3 regions of the Actinomadura sp. SCN-SB genome follow, and region 2 is predicted to be linked to each of the others. Evidence: riboswitches for the same ligand, from Rfam matches in the RefSeq annotation. Region 2 holds a riboswitch; each other region holds the start of a gene.
What was found. Region 2 has a riboswitch for cyclic di-AMP ahead of ACGWYJ_RS19690 (NlpC/P60 family protein). Riboswitches for the same ligand answer to the same signal wherever they lie in the genome.

Region 1: it holds a riboswitch for cyclic di-AMP, as region 2 does, so the genes downstream of both, ACGWYJ_RS04680 (C40 family peptidase) here and ACGWYJ_RS19690 (NlpC/P60 family protein) in region 2, are expected to answer to the same signal.
Region 3: it holds a riboswitch for cyclic di-AMP, as region 2 does, so the genes downstream of both, ACGWYJ_RS09460 (coiled-coil domain-containing protein) here and ACGWYJ_RS19690 (NlpC/P60 family protein) in region 2, are expected to answer to the same signal.

Annotation. Positions count from the first base shown of each region.
Region 1 is NZ_JBIMPP010000005.1:21,666-25,649, forward strand. Features, by position in the region: gene typA (translational GTPase TypA) at 1-1,675, opposite strand, end outside; cyclic di-AMP (ydaO/yuaA leader) riboswitch at 1,872-2,019, shown strand; gene ACGWYJ_RS04680 (C40 family peptidase) at 2,026-3,084, shown strand; gene ACGWYJ_RS04685 ((deoxy)nucleoside triphosphate pyrophosphohydrolase) at 3,107-3,499, opposite strand; gene ACGWYJ_RS04690 (Mut7-C RNAse domain-containing protein) at 3,546-3,984, opposite strand, start outside.
Region 2 is NZ_JBIMPP010000028.1:86,966-90,949, forward strand. Features, by position in the region: gene ACGWYJ_RS19685 (LuxR family transcriptional regulator) at 384-611, shown strand; gene ACGWYJ_RS19690 (NlpC/P60 family protein) at 930-1,958, opposite strand; cyclic di-AMP (ydaO/yuaA leader) riboswitch at 1,962-2,143, opposite strand; gene ACGWYJ_RS19695 (amino-acid N-acetyltransferase) at 2,362-2,889, shown strand; gene ACGWYJ_RS19700 (RDD family protein) at 2,893-3,696, shown strand; gene ACGWYJ_RS19705 (RDD family protein) at 3,706-3,984, shown strand, end outside.
Region 3 is NZ_JBIMPP010000010.1:159,865-163,848, forward strand. Features, by position in the region: gene purL (phosphoribosylformylglycinamidine synthase subunit PurL) at 1-102, shown strand, start outside; gene ACGWYJ_RS09460 (coiled-coil domain-containing protein) at 574-1,524, opposite strand; cyclic di-AMP (ydaO/yuaA leader) riboswitch at 1,528-1,717, opposite strand; gene ACGWYJ_RS09465 (serine/threonine protein kinase) at 2,238-3,984, opposite strand, start outside.

The DNA.
Region 1 (3,984 bases), on a different contig from region 2:
CGTCCATGTCGTCGGACCGGGAGTTCTCCCCGACGATCATGCCTTCGTAGACCTCGGTGGTGGGGCCGACGAAGAACGTCCCGCGCTCCTGGAGGTTGATGATCGCGTACGCGGTGGCGGCGCCGTGCCGGTCGGCGACCAGCGAGCCGGACGGACGGGTGCGCAGCTCGCCGAACCAGGGCTCGTAGCCCTCGAAGACATGGTGGGCGATCCCGGTGCCGCGGGTCTCGGTCATGAACTCGGTGCGGAACCCGATCAGGCCGCGCGCCGGGACCAGGAACTCCATCCGGATCCAGCCGGTGCTCTGCCGCCTCGTGGGGGACGACCCCCCCGACCCCCCGATGTTCCCGTAGTTGGTCATCTGCTCCATCCGTCCCTTGCGGACGGCCATGAGCTGGGTGACCGCGCCCAGGTGCTCCTCGGGGATGTCGATGGTCAGCCGCTCCACCGGCTCGTACCGCTTGCCGTCGATGTCCTTGGCGACGACCTGCGGCTTGCCGACGGTCAGCTCGTAGCCCTCCCGGCGCATGTTCTCCACCAGGATCGCCAGCGCCAGCTCGCCACGGCCCTGCACCTCCCAGGTGTCGGGACGCTCGGTCGGCAGGACGCGCAGGGAGACGTTGCCCACCAGCTCCCGGTCGAGCCGGTCCTTGACCAGCCGGGCGGTGACCTTGGTGCCCTTCTCCCGGCCCGCGAGGGGGCTGGTGTTGGTGCCGATGGTCATCGAGATGGCCGGCTCGTCCACCGTGATCAGCGGCAGCGGGCGCGGGTCGTCCGGATCGGCCAGGGTCTCACCGATCATGATCTCGGGGATGCCGGCCAGCGCGATGATGTCGCCGGGCCCGGCCTCGTCGGCGGGCTTGCGGGTGAGCGCCTCGGTCATCAGCAGCTCGCTGATCCGGACCCGTTCCACGCTGCCGTCACGCCGGCACCAGGCGACCTGCTGGCCCTTCTTGATCGTCCCGGAGTGGACGCGGCACAGCGCGATCCGGCCCAGGTAGCTGGAGGCGTCCAGGTTGGTGACGTGCGCCTGGAGCGGGGCGTCGGGGTCGTAGGACGGCGCGGGGATGGTGCTCTTGATCACCTCGAACAGCGGCTCCAGGTCGGCGCTGTCGGGCAGCTCGCCGTTGCCGGGCTTGGTGAGGGACGCGCGGCCGGCCCGCCCGGAGGCGTAGACGATCGGGAAGTCGATCTGGTCCTCGTCGGCGTCGAGGTCCATGAACAGCTCGTAGGTCTCGTCCACGACCTCGTCGATGCGGGCGTCGGCGCGGTCGGTCTTGTTGACGACCAGGATCACCGGGAGCCGCGCGGCCAGCGCCTTGCGCAGCACGAACCTGGTCTGTGGCAGCGGGCCCTCGCTGGCGTCCACCAGCAGCACCACGCCGTCCACCATGGACAGCCCGCGCTCCACCTCGCCGCCGAAGTCGGCGTGGCCGGGGGTGTCGATGATGTTGATGGTCATCCCGGCGTGCCGGACGGCGGTGTTCTTGGCCAGGATCGTGATGCCCTTCTCGCGCTCCAGGTCGCCGGAGTCCAGGACGCGGTCGTCCACGTCCTGGTTCTCGCGGAACGCGCCGGACTGCCAGAGCATGGCGTCGACCAGCGTCGTCTTGCCGTGGTCGACATGGGCGACGATCGCGACGTTCCGGAGGTCATCGCGCGTGGAGATGGGCATGCGGGCTCGCCTTGGGGTCAGGTTCGGGGATCGCCGCAGACGCGCGGCCTTCTCAGTCTACTTGGCCGGACGGGGTCCTGCGCGGCCTCCGGTCACCCTTTCGCCCCATCCGGTGGATTTGGTCTATTTGGCCACTTTTGCCGGTTCTCTGTACAGTCCTGCAGATCCGGTCGTTCGGCGTCCCGCCCCCGGGACGACGGCCGGACCGCCGAGTCCCGCAAGGGAACCGGGGACCCAGAGCTAGCCCCGGGGTGAATCGGCGCGTGTGCCCGTGACGCGCGCCGTAGGGCGACTCCTGGCCCGAACCCGTCAGCTAACCCGGTAGGCGGAGAAGGAGAGGAGAGCACGGTTTGACACCGGCACCCCGTGAACGCCGTTTCGCCATGCCCGCCATCGCCTCCGCCGCCGTCGTCGTCTTCGGCGCCGGAGCCCCCATCGCCGCCCAGGCGGCCGTCCGTCCCGCGCACGCGCCGGCCGCCGCCTCCGCCGCCGCGCTCGCAGCGGCGCCTTCGCCCTCGGCCTCGTCCTCGGCCCGGACGTCCAGGAAGCCCACCGAGGGCGAGCTGCGCAAGCGGCTGGACGCGCTGAACACCGAGGCCGAGAAGCTCACCGAGCGCTACAACAAGGCCCGGGTCGACCTGGACAGGGCACGGCGCGCCGAGCAGGACGCCGCGAAGACGGCCGCCGCGCTGGAGGCCCAGGTCGCCCCGGCACGGCAGGAACTCGCCAGGCTCGCCGCCGCCGACTACATGACCGGCGGCCCCGACATGCTGTTCAGCGGCGGCGACACCGGCGGGCTCGCCGCCTCGGCCTACCTGGCCCGGAACCAGGCCGCCGTCGTCAACCGGCTCCAGGCGCAGATCGACCGGGCCAACGCCGCCCGCCGCGCCGCCGCCGCGCACACCGCCCAGGTCCGGCGGGCGGCGGCGGAGGCCGAGACCGCCCGCGCCGCCGCCAAGGCCAAGGTGGACGAGGTCACCAAGCAGCTCGACAAGCTGACCACCACCATCGCCAAGGACCCCCGCACCGGTCTCAAGGCCACCGTCAAGGGCTCCGGTCTGCCCGCCAAAATGGCCCGCAAGGCGCTCACCAAGCTCGGCAGCCCCTATGTCTGGGCCGCCGCCGGACCGAACAGCTTCGACTGCTCGGGACTGGTCGTCTGGGCGTACGCGCAGGTCGGCAAGAGCGGCCTCCCCCACTACACCGGCGCCCTGGTCAACGAGGGCACGAAGGTGAGCCGGGACCGGCTGCGCTCCGGCGATCTGGTCTACTTCGGCGCGAGCCTCCACCACATGGGCATCTACCTGGGCGACGGCATGTTCCTGCACGCCCCGCAGACCGGCGACGTGGTCAAGATCTCGAAGCTGTCGGACCGTTCCGACTTCGCCGCCGCCAACCGCATCGAGTGACCCTTCACGGCGCTCGGGGCGCTCAGGGCGCGGCGTTCAGCAGATGGGGGCGGACGGCCTCCACCACCGGGAGGTCGCCGGGCAGCCAGTCCACCGAGTAGAGATCGTCGGGGCCGAGCCAGCGCAGCGCCAGATGCTCCAGCGGGCGCGGCTCGCCCTCGACGATCGCGGCCGTCCACACCCGCAGCACGCCGCCCAGGCTCAGCGGCCAGTCCGCGCCGATCCGGGCGGTCAGCGCGATCCGGATGCCCAGCTCCTCGGCGCACTCGCGGAGCAGCGCGTCCTCGTCCGACTCCCCGGGATCGACCTTGCCGCCGGGGAACTCCCAGCCGCCCGCCAGCTCCTCCGGCTCCGCCCGCTGCGCCGCGAGCAACCGTCCACCGGCGATGATCGCCGCTCCGACCACGGTGTTCATGGCGCCGACCTCCGGGTGTCCATGGCGTCGATGCCGGGGTCGCCGCTCAGGATGCCGCTCCTTCCCGGTACCCGGCCATGGGGGCGGGCCGGACGGCGCCGACGACCCGGATCGCGTCCTGGACGATCTGTTCCAGGTGACCCCCGTGGGCGCCCCTCCAGTAGACCTGGCCGCACTCGGTGCAGCGGCCGTACACGTCGTAGCTGCGGCGCGTACCGTCCTCCAGGTCGCGCTCGACCTCTTCCTTGTCGACCGCGACCAGCACGCCGTTGCACGCGGTGCAGCGCGTCCAGGGAGCAAGCGGAGGCGCGAACCGTTCCAGCAGGTCGTGCAGCTGGTCGTCGGGGCGGGACCCGCGCACGTACGCGCCGAACCACAGGGCGCGGCGGCGCAGGAGGCCACGGTCCTGGGTGAGCAGGACACGGCGCTCCTCGTTCGCCTGCACCACGAGCGCGGGGTCGTCCATGTCGTTGTGGTACGCGGTG
Region 2 (3,984 bases):
GTTCGCGGCCGGAACGAGGAGAATCGGACGATCTGACGGAGGGGCGGGTGGAGATGGCTGGCGGTCGAGACCCGTCCCGGCAAGGCGCTCTCCTCCCCAGCGGGGGCGCCGCCCACTCCGTCGTGGGCGCGTCCTTCGCACCCGCGGGCGCGTTCGCGTTCGGTTGGGCAACGTCTGCATCGTCACCTGGAGTTCCCCCCATGCGCCCCTCAATCGGGCCATCGGCCACCTCCGGCCAAGCGCGCGCTTCGGCAAAGGGAATCGATGATCTCAGTCCGGAGAGCCGGACCCGGCAACCAACGCGACCAAATCGAGGCCTACCCGTGCCTGTGTAGCGGACGGCTGCATCCCCGCGGTCATCACCACGGACGAGGGAGGACGGAGTGGAACAGGCCACACTCGCACGTCGCACCGACGATCTGCGACTGAACGAGGAGGAGATCCGACTGCTCGCGCAGATCGCCAGCGGTGTCACAGCCGATGTGGCGGCACGCAAGCTCGAGCTGAGCGCACGGACCCTGCGGCGGAGGCTGCGGACCATCTGCGACCGGCTCGAAGTGAACACGCCGATCGAGGCCGTTGTGTGGGCGGCCCGCAGGCAGCTCATCTAGGACACGAACCCAGCCAGGGTTCACGCCCCGCCCGCCGGGAGGATACGGGCGCAGGACGAGCGAACACGGCAAGACAGAACGACCGGCAACAGAAGTAGGCGAACTCCGTCCGCCCCCGTTGCGGCGACGCCGCCCCCTCGCAGGTAGGTCCCTGCCGATGCGTCGCCGCGGACGTGGTTCCACGATCATCCTGGCTAAGGCCCCCCGCCGCATTCCTCCCGCTCCTCCGGGGCCGCCGGCGAAGACCGTTCCACCGCTCCCGATCTCGGGCGATCGCCCGAGTGGTGTCGGGCTGCGTTCGACCGGTGTCAGCAGATCTCAGGCGACGCGGACGGCGCCCGCGAACGGCCTGCCGGCCATCGGGGAGATCTTGACGACGTCCCCGGTCTGCGGGGCGTGCAGCATCTTCCCGCCGCCCACGTACATGCCCACGTGGTGCAGGTCGGAGTAGAAGAACACCAGGTCGCCCGGCTGGAGCTGGCTGCGGGAGATGTGCGTGCCCGCGTTCCACTGGCTGCCGGTGTAGTGCGGGAGGCTGATGCCGACCTGCCGGTACGCCCACATGATCAGTCCGGAGCAGTCGAAGGCGTTCGGGCCCGAGGCGCCCCAGACGTACGGCCGCCCGATCTTGCCCATGGCCAGCCGGAGCGCCTGCGCGGCCTTGCCGTCACCGATGACGGGGAGCCGGGCCAGTTCCGTGGGGTCGCGCTTGACGAGCGTCCCGCGGACCTTCTCGTACAGGGCGGTGACCTTCTTGCGCTGCGCGTTGAGGTCGGTGCGCAGCTTCTCGACCTGGTCGGCGCGGTTCTGGGCGGCCTTGCGGGCGCGCTGGGCGGCCTGCATCGCCTGGAGCATGCCCGCGACCCGGGTGCCGTCCTGGGCGGCGAAGAAGTGCAGCGTGGCGGCCTGGTCGAGGACGGCCTGCGGGTCCCGCGCGGAGAGGAACTGGGCGGTGGGGTCGGCGCCGCCCTTCATGTAGCTGGTGGCGGCCAGGGTCCCGACCTTCTCGCGGAGCCCGGAGAGCGCCTCCTCCTGGCGGCGGGCGTTGTCGGCGGCGACCTTGGCGGCCCGCTGCGACTGCTGGAGCTTGACGCGCAGCCCGTTGTACTGCTCGGTGAGCTGTTCGAGCTGGTCGGCGAGCTTGTACGCCTGGGCCCTGAGGTCCTTGGTGGACGGCTCCGGGTCGGCGTGCGCGGCGACCGGCTGGAGCACCGCCGTGGTCGCGATCAGAGCGCCCGCGACGGTGATCCGGAGCCCGGCCGCGGCCTTCCGGCGGGAAACGGATCCCGGGCGGCGGGGGACGGATCCAGAACCGCGCGACGAGTGACCAGGGCGCGACGACTCCACCAAATCTCCTCTCCTTCCACCGCCTACCGGGTTAGCTGACGGGTTCGGGCAAGGAGCGGCCCGTCCGCGGGTCGCGCGGATTAACCCCCCGGCTCCGGCCCGGTGTCCTCCCCGAGCGGCCGAAGTGGTGGGTCCCCGGTTCCCGGAACGCTGGCGGCGCCCCGCGGATTCGGCGGTACGGCCGCATGCGACGGCGGCCGGATGTCAGCGCAGGAGACTAACGGAGCGGGCGGGTGCTGCCAACCGGAACACCGGAAATCCTCGGTGAAACCGGGCGATTCAGATGCAGTTGGGGCTGTTGAGGGAGCAGTGATGTGTTATGGGCCACTTCGCACCGCCTGACCGGCTGGTCGTCCGCGCCGGGGCGCAGCCGCGTCACCTGGTCCGATAGCGTCGGCTGTTTGTGGATGTGGTGATCAGGCGTGCCCGTACCGCGGACGTCCAGGAGATCAGCCGGCTCATCGGCCAGTACGCGGGTTCGGGCCGCCGGATGCTGCGCAAGAACACGGTGGAGCTGTACGAGGACGTCCAGGAGTTCTGGGTCGCCGAGATCGCGGAGGCCGCCGGGGGGCGTCCCGGACGGGTGGTCGGGTGCGGCGCGCTCCACGTCATGTGGGAGGACCTGGCCGAGGTCCGCTCGGTGGCGGTCGACCGGGGGTACGGGGGGCGCGGCATCGGCCACCGTATCGTGACGCGGCTGCTGGAAGTCGCCCGGGAACTCGGCGTGCGGCGCGTGTTCTGTCTTACCTTCGAAGTGGACTTCTTCGCGCGTCACGGGTTCCGCCCGATCCTGGGCACCCCGGTTTCGCCCGAGGTGTACGAAGAACTCCTCCGTTCCTACGACGAAGGCGTGGCAGAGTTCCTGGACCTCGACCGGGTCAAGCCGAATACGTTGGGCAATACCCGGATGTTGCTTCGCCTGGAGGACTGACCGATGAGTAGATCCCCCCGCCGCGGCAGGCACTATCCTCAGCCGGGCCCGCCACCTCAGGGCCGGTACGGCCCTCCGCCGTCCTATCAGGGGTCGCAGTGGCAGCAGGGGCCGGCGGGAGGCCAATGGCAATCGCCTCCCCAGCAGAACTGGCAGCAGGACTACGGTTACCACGGCGCCCCCGACGTTTCCGAGGCGGCGAGCCTTCCCCTCGCGCCCATCCATCGGCGCGCCGCCGCGCGGGTTCTCGACAACGGGCTTGTGTCGGCGTTCGGATTCGCGCTCGTCGTGCCCGTCGTGATCGGGACGATCGGCCTGGGTTCGGCCGGAAGCAAGACCGAGACCGAGGGCGGTATCTGGAACTGGCCGATCCTGTTCACGCTCTTCGCCGTCCTGTCGGTGCTGCCGTTCATCTATGAGGCCGTGCAGCTCTCCCTCTGGGGCCGGACGCTCGGCAAGCGCGTCATGCATCTGGGCGTTGTCCAGGTACGGCCCGCGGGCGACGCCATTACGACGACCCAGGCGGTTTGGCGCGCCGGCATCGTGCATGTGGGCTACCAGATCGGCGTGTTCTTCTTCCTGGCGCTCGCCGTGATGGTGTGGGATTACCTCGCCTACGGAATGATGCTCGTCTGGATCGGGGCCCTGATGGCCTACCTCTGGGCGATCTGGGATCAGCCACTGCGCCAGTCCCTTCACGACCGTTTCTCCGGAACGCTGGTCATCGACGAGCGCGAGGGCTACGACGAGGGCGGGTACGGGCAGGGCGCCTACGGCGAGACCACCGAGTACCGGTACGGGGAGTAAGGCAGGGCGATGGCAGCAGCGGATCAGGCGCCCAAGGCCGACCCGCTCCCGGAAATCCCCGGCGAAGGCCCGGCGGGCCTACGGCTGGCCGAGCCCGGGCAGCGATTGCTGGCCCGGATCGTCGACACCCTGGTCGTGGGGCTGCCCGTGATCATGGTGCTCCGTGAGGTCGTGCCCGCCGGGGACGTGGAGATCGCCGCCCCTCCGGCCGTCGCGGGGCTCCTGCTGCTCTACGAGTGGGTCCAGTTGGTCTTGTGGGGACGGACGCTGGGCAAGCGCGTCGCGGGC
Region 3 (3,984 bases), on a different contig from region 2:
TCCACCGTAGGCCCGGACGGCGAAGCCCAAGAGCTGTTCACCATCCCCCTGGTGGAACTAAGGGACACCCACGAACGCCTACTCCCGAGCTACGCCAACTAGCCACCACTAGGCCAGACGACCGCTCAACCCGCTGCGCTCGCATCCAAACCAGGAGCGAGCGCAGCGCGCGTCTGCACCAAACACGGTCGTAATCACCTCAACCCCCAGCCCCGAACGGTCGCTCAAGCGTTGCGATCGCGTCCGAAGGCAGGTTCCGAGCTTGCGAGGAACCTGATCGCGGAGCGAGCCTCTAGGCGAGTCGGAGCGATGCAGCGATCGCCGCAGGCGCGACAAGCGACGAGCCGCCAGGCGAGGAGCGCAGCTCGTGCTTGCCAATAAACACGGCCGCACCCACCTCAACCCCCAGCCCCGAACGGTCGCCCAGGCGTTGCGATCGCGTCCGAAGGCAGGTTCCGAGCTTGCGAGGAACCTGATCGCGTAGCGAGCCCCTGGGCGAGTCGGAGCGATGCAGCGATCGCCGCAGGCGCGACAAGCGAGGAGCGCCAGCGACGAGTGCAGCTCGCGTCTGCCTTAGAACACAGATATATGCACGTGGTCGTAGTGGTTGGCGGTGATGCCGCCGCGGTTGGCCATCATGCGCCAGCCTGGGCTGCGCATGTCGTAGATGCGCTGGCGCCAGATGACGTATTTGACGCCGAGCCTGCTGGCGTTGTTGATGGCGTATTGGGCGGTGCCGTCGCCTTGGGCGCGGCCGTTGGCGGACGGCATGCTGCCGCCGGTGCTGACCATGAAGTCGCAGGCGGTGCCGGTGGCGTGGTCTTGGGCGTCGACGCCGCCGCGGAAGCAGCCGATGGTGGGGAACGGGCCGAATTCGATGTCGACCGCGTTCTTCACCCTGAGCATGCGCGCGGTGACGCCGCCCATGCCGACGCTGGGGGATTCGGGCTTGTACTTCTTGATCAGTGCCCGGATCCTGGCCCGCTGCTTGACCAGGTCGGCGATCTCCTTCTCCAGGTCCTTGATCTTCTGTTCGGCCTCGCGCTTGGCGCGCTGCTGGTCGTTGACCAGCTTCTGGATCTGCTGGACCCGGGCCGACTGGTTGGAGGCCACGTGGCTGGCGAGGCTGAGGCCGCTGAGCGCGCTGGACGGGTCGTCGGAGCCGAGGACCGACACGGACGGGTCGGCGCCGCCGGTCATGTACTGGGAGGCCGCTAGCTGGGCGACCAGGTTGCGGGTGGCCTCCAGGTCGGTGTTGAGCTCTCTGGCCTTGGCGATGGCCTTCTTGGCGTCGTACTCGGCGTCCTTGAGCTTGGCGAGGTCGCCGCCGTACGCCTTGTCGAGCTTTTCGATCTGGGCGTTGAGCTTCCGCATCTTGGCCGTGTCGCCGGGGGCCGCGGCCTGCGCGTTCACCGTGGTGCCGGCGGTGAGCGGCACGGCACCGGCGGCGAGTGCCACGAGTGCCAGGGCGGGACGCCGTAGCCGGGTGCGCCAGCGGCGGGTGGAGTTCGGGGTCTCCTCCACGTCCTCTCCTCTCCTCGATCGCCTACCGGGTTAGCTGACGGGTTCGGGCCGGGAGACGGCCCTGCCACCGCCGGTGGTGACCGGTGGTGGGTTCACCCCGGCCGGTCGGGCCCGGGGGCTGGCCCCGGACTCACCGGCGATGGGTCCCCGGCTCCCGTGGCGCGGGTGCCACGGGACTCGGCCGATCCGGCCGTTCCGTCCCCGGGGGGGCGGGACGGTGCGCGGGCCGAATGCCGTCGGACTGCAATGCGGTCGAACTGGAATGAGCCATACGAACCTTAGCGGAGATCAAACCGCCGGGCGCCGTGGAATGGTTCATTGCTCGGTGGGCGCGGCCATTTCGTGGGAGCGGAGCCATGTCAGGTGACCCGGCTCACAGCGTGGACCCGCAGGGCATGCCGCCGCGCGTTCCCTAGGGAAGCGGCCCGTTCCGTGCCTTTGCTCGGGTGGCGCTTGACCATTTCCGCGCCCGGGAGAAAGGGCGCGGGGGCGCGGCGGGGCGGTTCGCCGGCGCGGCCCGGTGGCGCGCATGCGAGGGCCGGCCTTCGGTGGGCAGTCCGCAAGAGCACTCCTTCTCTCCGGCGGGGACCGGGCACCCGCGGCCAAGCCGATGATCTCGGCCGCGGATACCTTAATGGATCCGAGGCGAAAGAAACTCTTAAATGACCCTTAAATCCTCGGGTCCGGGCGGCTCCCCGATCGGCCGGGCGCGGTCAGCTACGGCTGAGTTTGCCCTGGTAGCCGAGCCGCCGGTTGCCCGGCAGCCTCCACACGTACTGGAGCGTCCCGTCGACCTGGCGGGTGACCTCGACGGCACCGCTGGAGCACGGCTTGGAGATGTTCAGGGCCATTTTGAGCGTCCGGTTCGTCCCCTCGGTGAAGGTCAGCGTCCCGGTGCAGCGGGTCTGCGGGTACACCGCGCGCGCCTTCGTCTGGCCCGGCTCGAACGTGACCTCGACCGGGAACGAGGCGCCGCGCGAGGGGTTGACGACCGTGCCCTTCCATGTCCCGGCGAAGCCCTCGGGGACGGCCGTCACGGGCTGGTCGTTGATGGCGTTGGCGGGCCCGGCCTGCTGCGGGGACGGCTCCTCGTTCCCGCGCATCTGCGGCCACAGCACCAGAGCGATGATCGCGACACCGACCAGCACGCCGATCGTGAGGGAGAGCGCCACGCCCAGCATGCTGTTGCCGGGACGCAGGCGCAGCAGGTTCTCTAAGATCCCCGGCAGCCCGCGTGAGGACGGCTCGGACACCACGGCGGGCAGGACGGCCGTGGAGCCGCGCTCTTCCGGAACCTCGTCCCTGAAACGGTCCATGCCGGGGATCAGGTGCGGGACCGGGTCCGTCCTGTCGGTCGGCCCGGCGAACCTCCCCTCGGGCACGGCGGGCACATGCTGCGTCGCCATGTCGTCGTACACCCGGTCGCGGGACGGGGGCGGGCCGGACGGGTCGATGCGCGGCGTGTCGATCCGCGTGAGCTCGGCCGCCTCGGCCGGCTCCGGCGGGGCGGACCGGGAGCCGGGCTTGGAGGACGAGCGGGGCTCGAACCACCCCTCGGAGCCCAGCCGGGCCGTGGCCTCCCCCGGCGGCTCGTACAGGTTGGACGGCTCGTACGAACCCGGCGCCGACGGTTCCCGGGGCGGGTCCGGGACGGGGGCCCTCAGCGGCACGGATTCAGGCGTGGGGCCGGTGAACGCGGTCGGTGAGAGGGCCGGCGACTCCAGGATGATCCGGGGCTCGGCGGGAGGCGGGGTGAGCGAGGCGCCGACGGCGAGCGCGCGGCCCTCGTCGAGGAGCGTGCCGGGCATCTTCTCGGCCAGCGGCCCGGACTCGTCCAGCATCCGTTCGAGCAGCGCCGCCGCGGTGGGACGCCGCGCGGGGTCCTTGGCGAGGGCGTCGGCGACGACCTCGCGCAGCGAGTCCGGCAGTTCGTCCATCTCGGGCTCGTCGTAGACCACCCGTTGCATGATCTCGGAGGTGGAGTCGTCCCCGAACGGGGCCCGCCCGTAGGTCGCGTACAGCAGGCACGAGGCCCAGGCGAACACGTCGGCGGCCGGGCCGTTGTCGCTGCCGCTGAGCTGTTCGGGTGCCTTGTAGGAGGGGTCGTCGCTGACCCGTCCCGTCGGGGTTGCGTCGACGGTCTCCAGAGCGGCGGCGACGCCGATGTCGGTCAGCCTGGGCCCGTCCCGGCCGAGGAGGATGTTGGCGGGCCTGAGGTCGTGGTGGACGGCCCCGGCCCGGTGGATCGCGGCGAGCGCGACCGCGGCGCCGACCGCCAGCCGCTCGATCACCGCGTTCCCGCGCGGGCCCTCCTCGGAGACCAGCCGCAGCAGGGACGGCCCGGCGACGTACTCGCTGACCACGTACGGGCGGTCGCCCTCCACGTCGGCGTCGAGGATCGCGGCGGTGCAGAAGCCCTGGACCTTGCGGGCGGCGGCGAAGGCCCCGGCGAACCGGGCG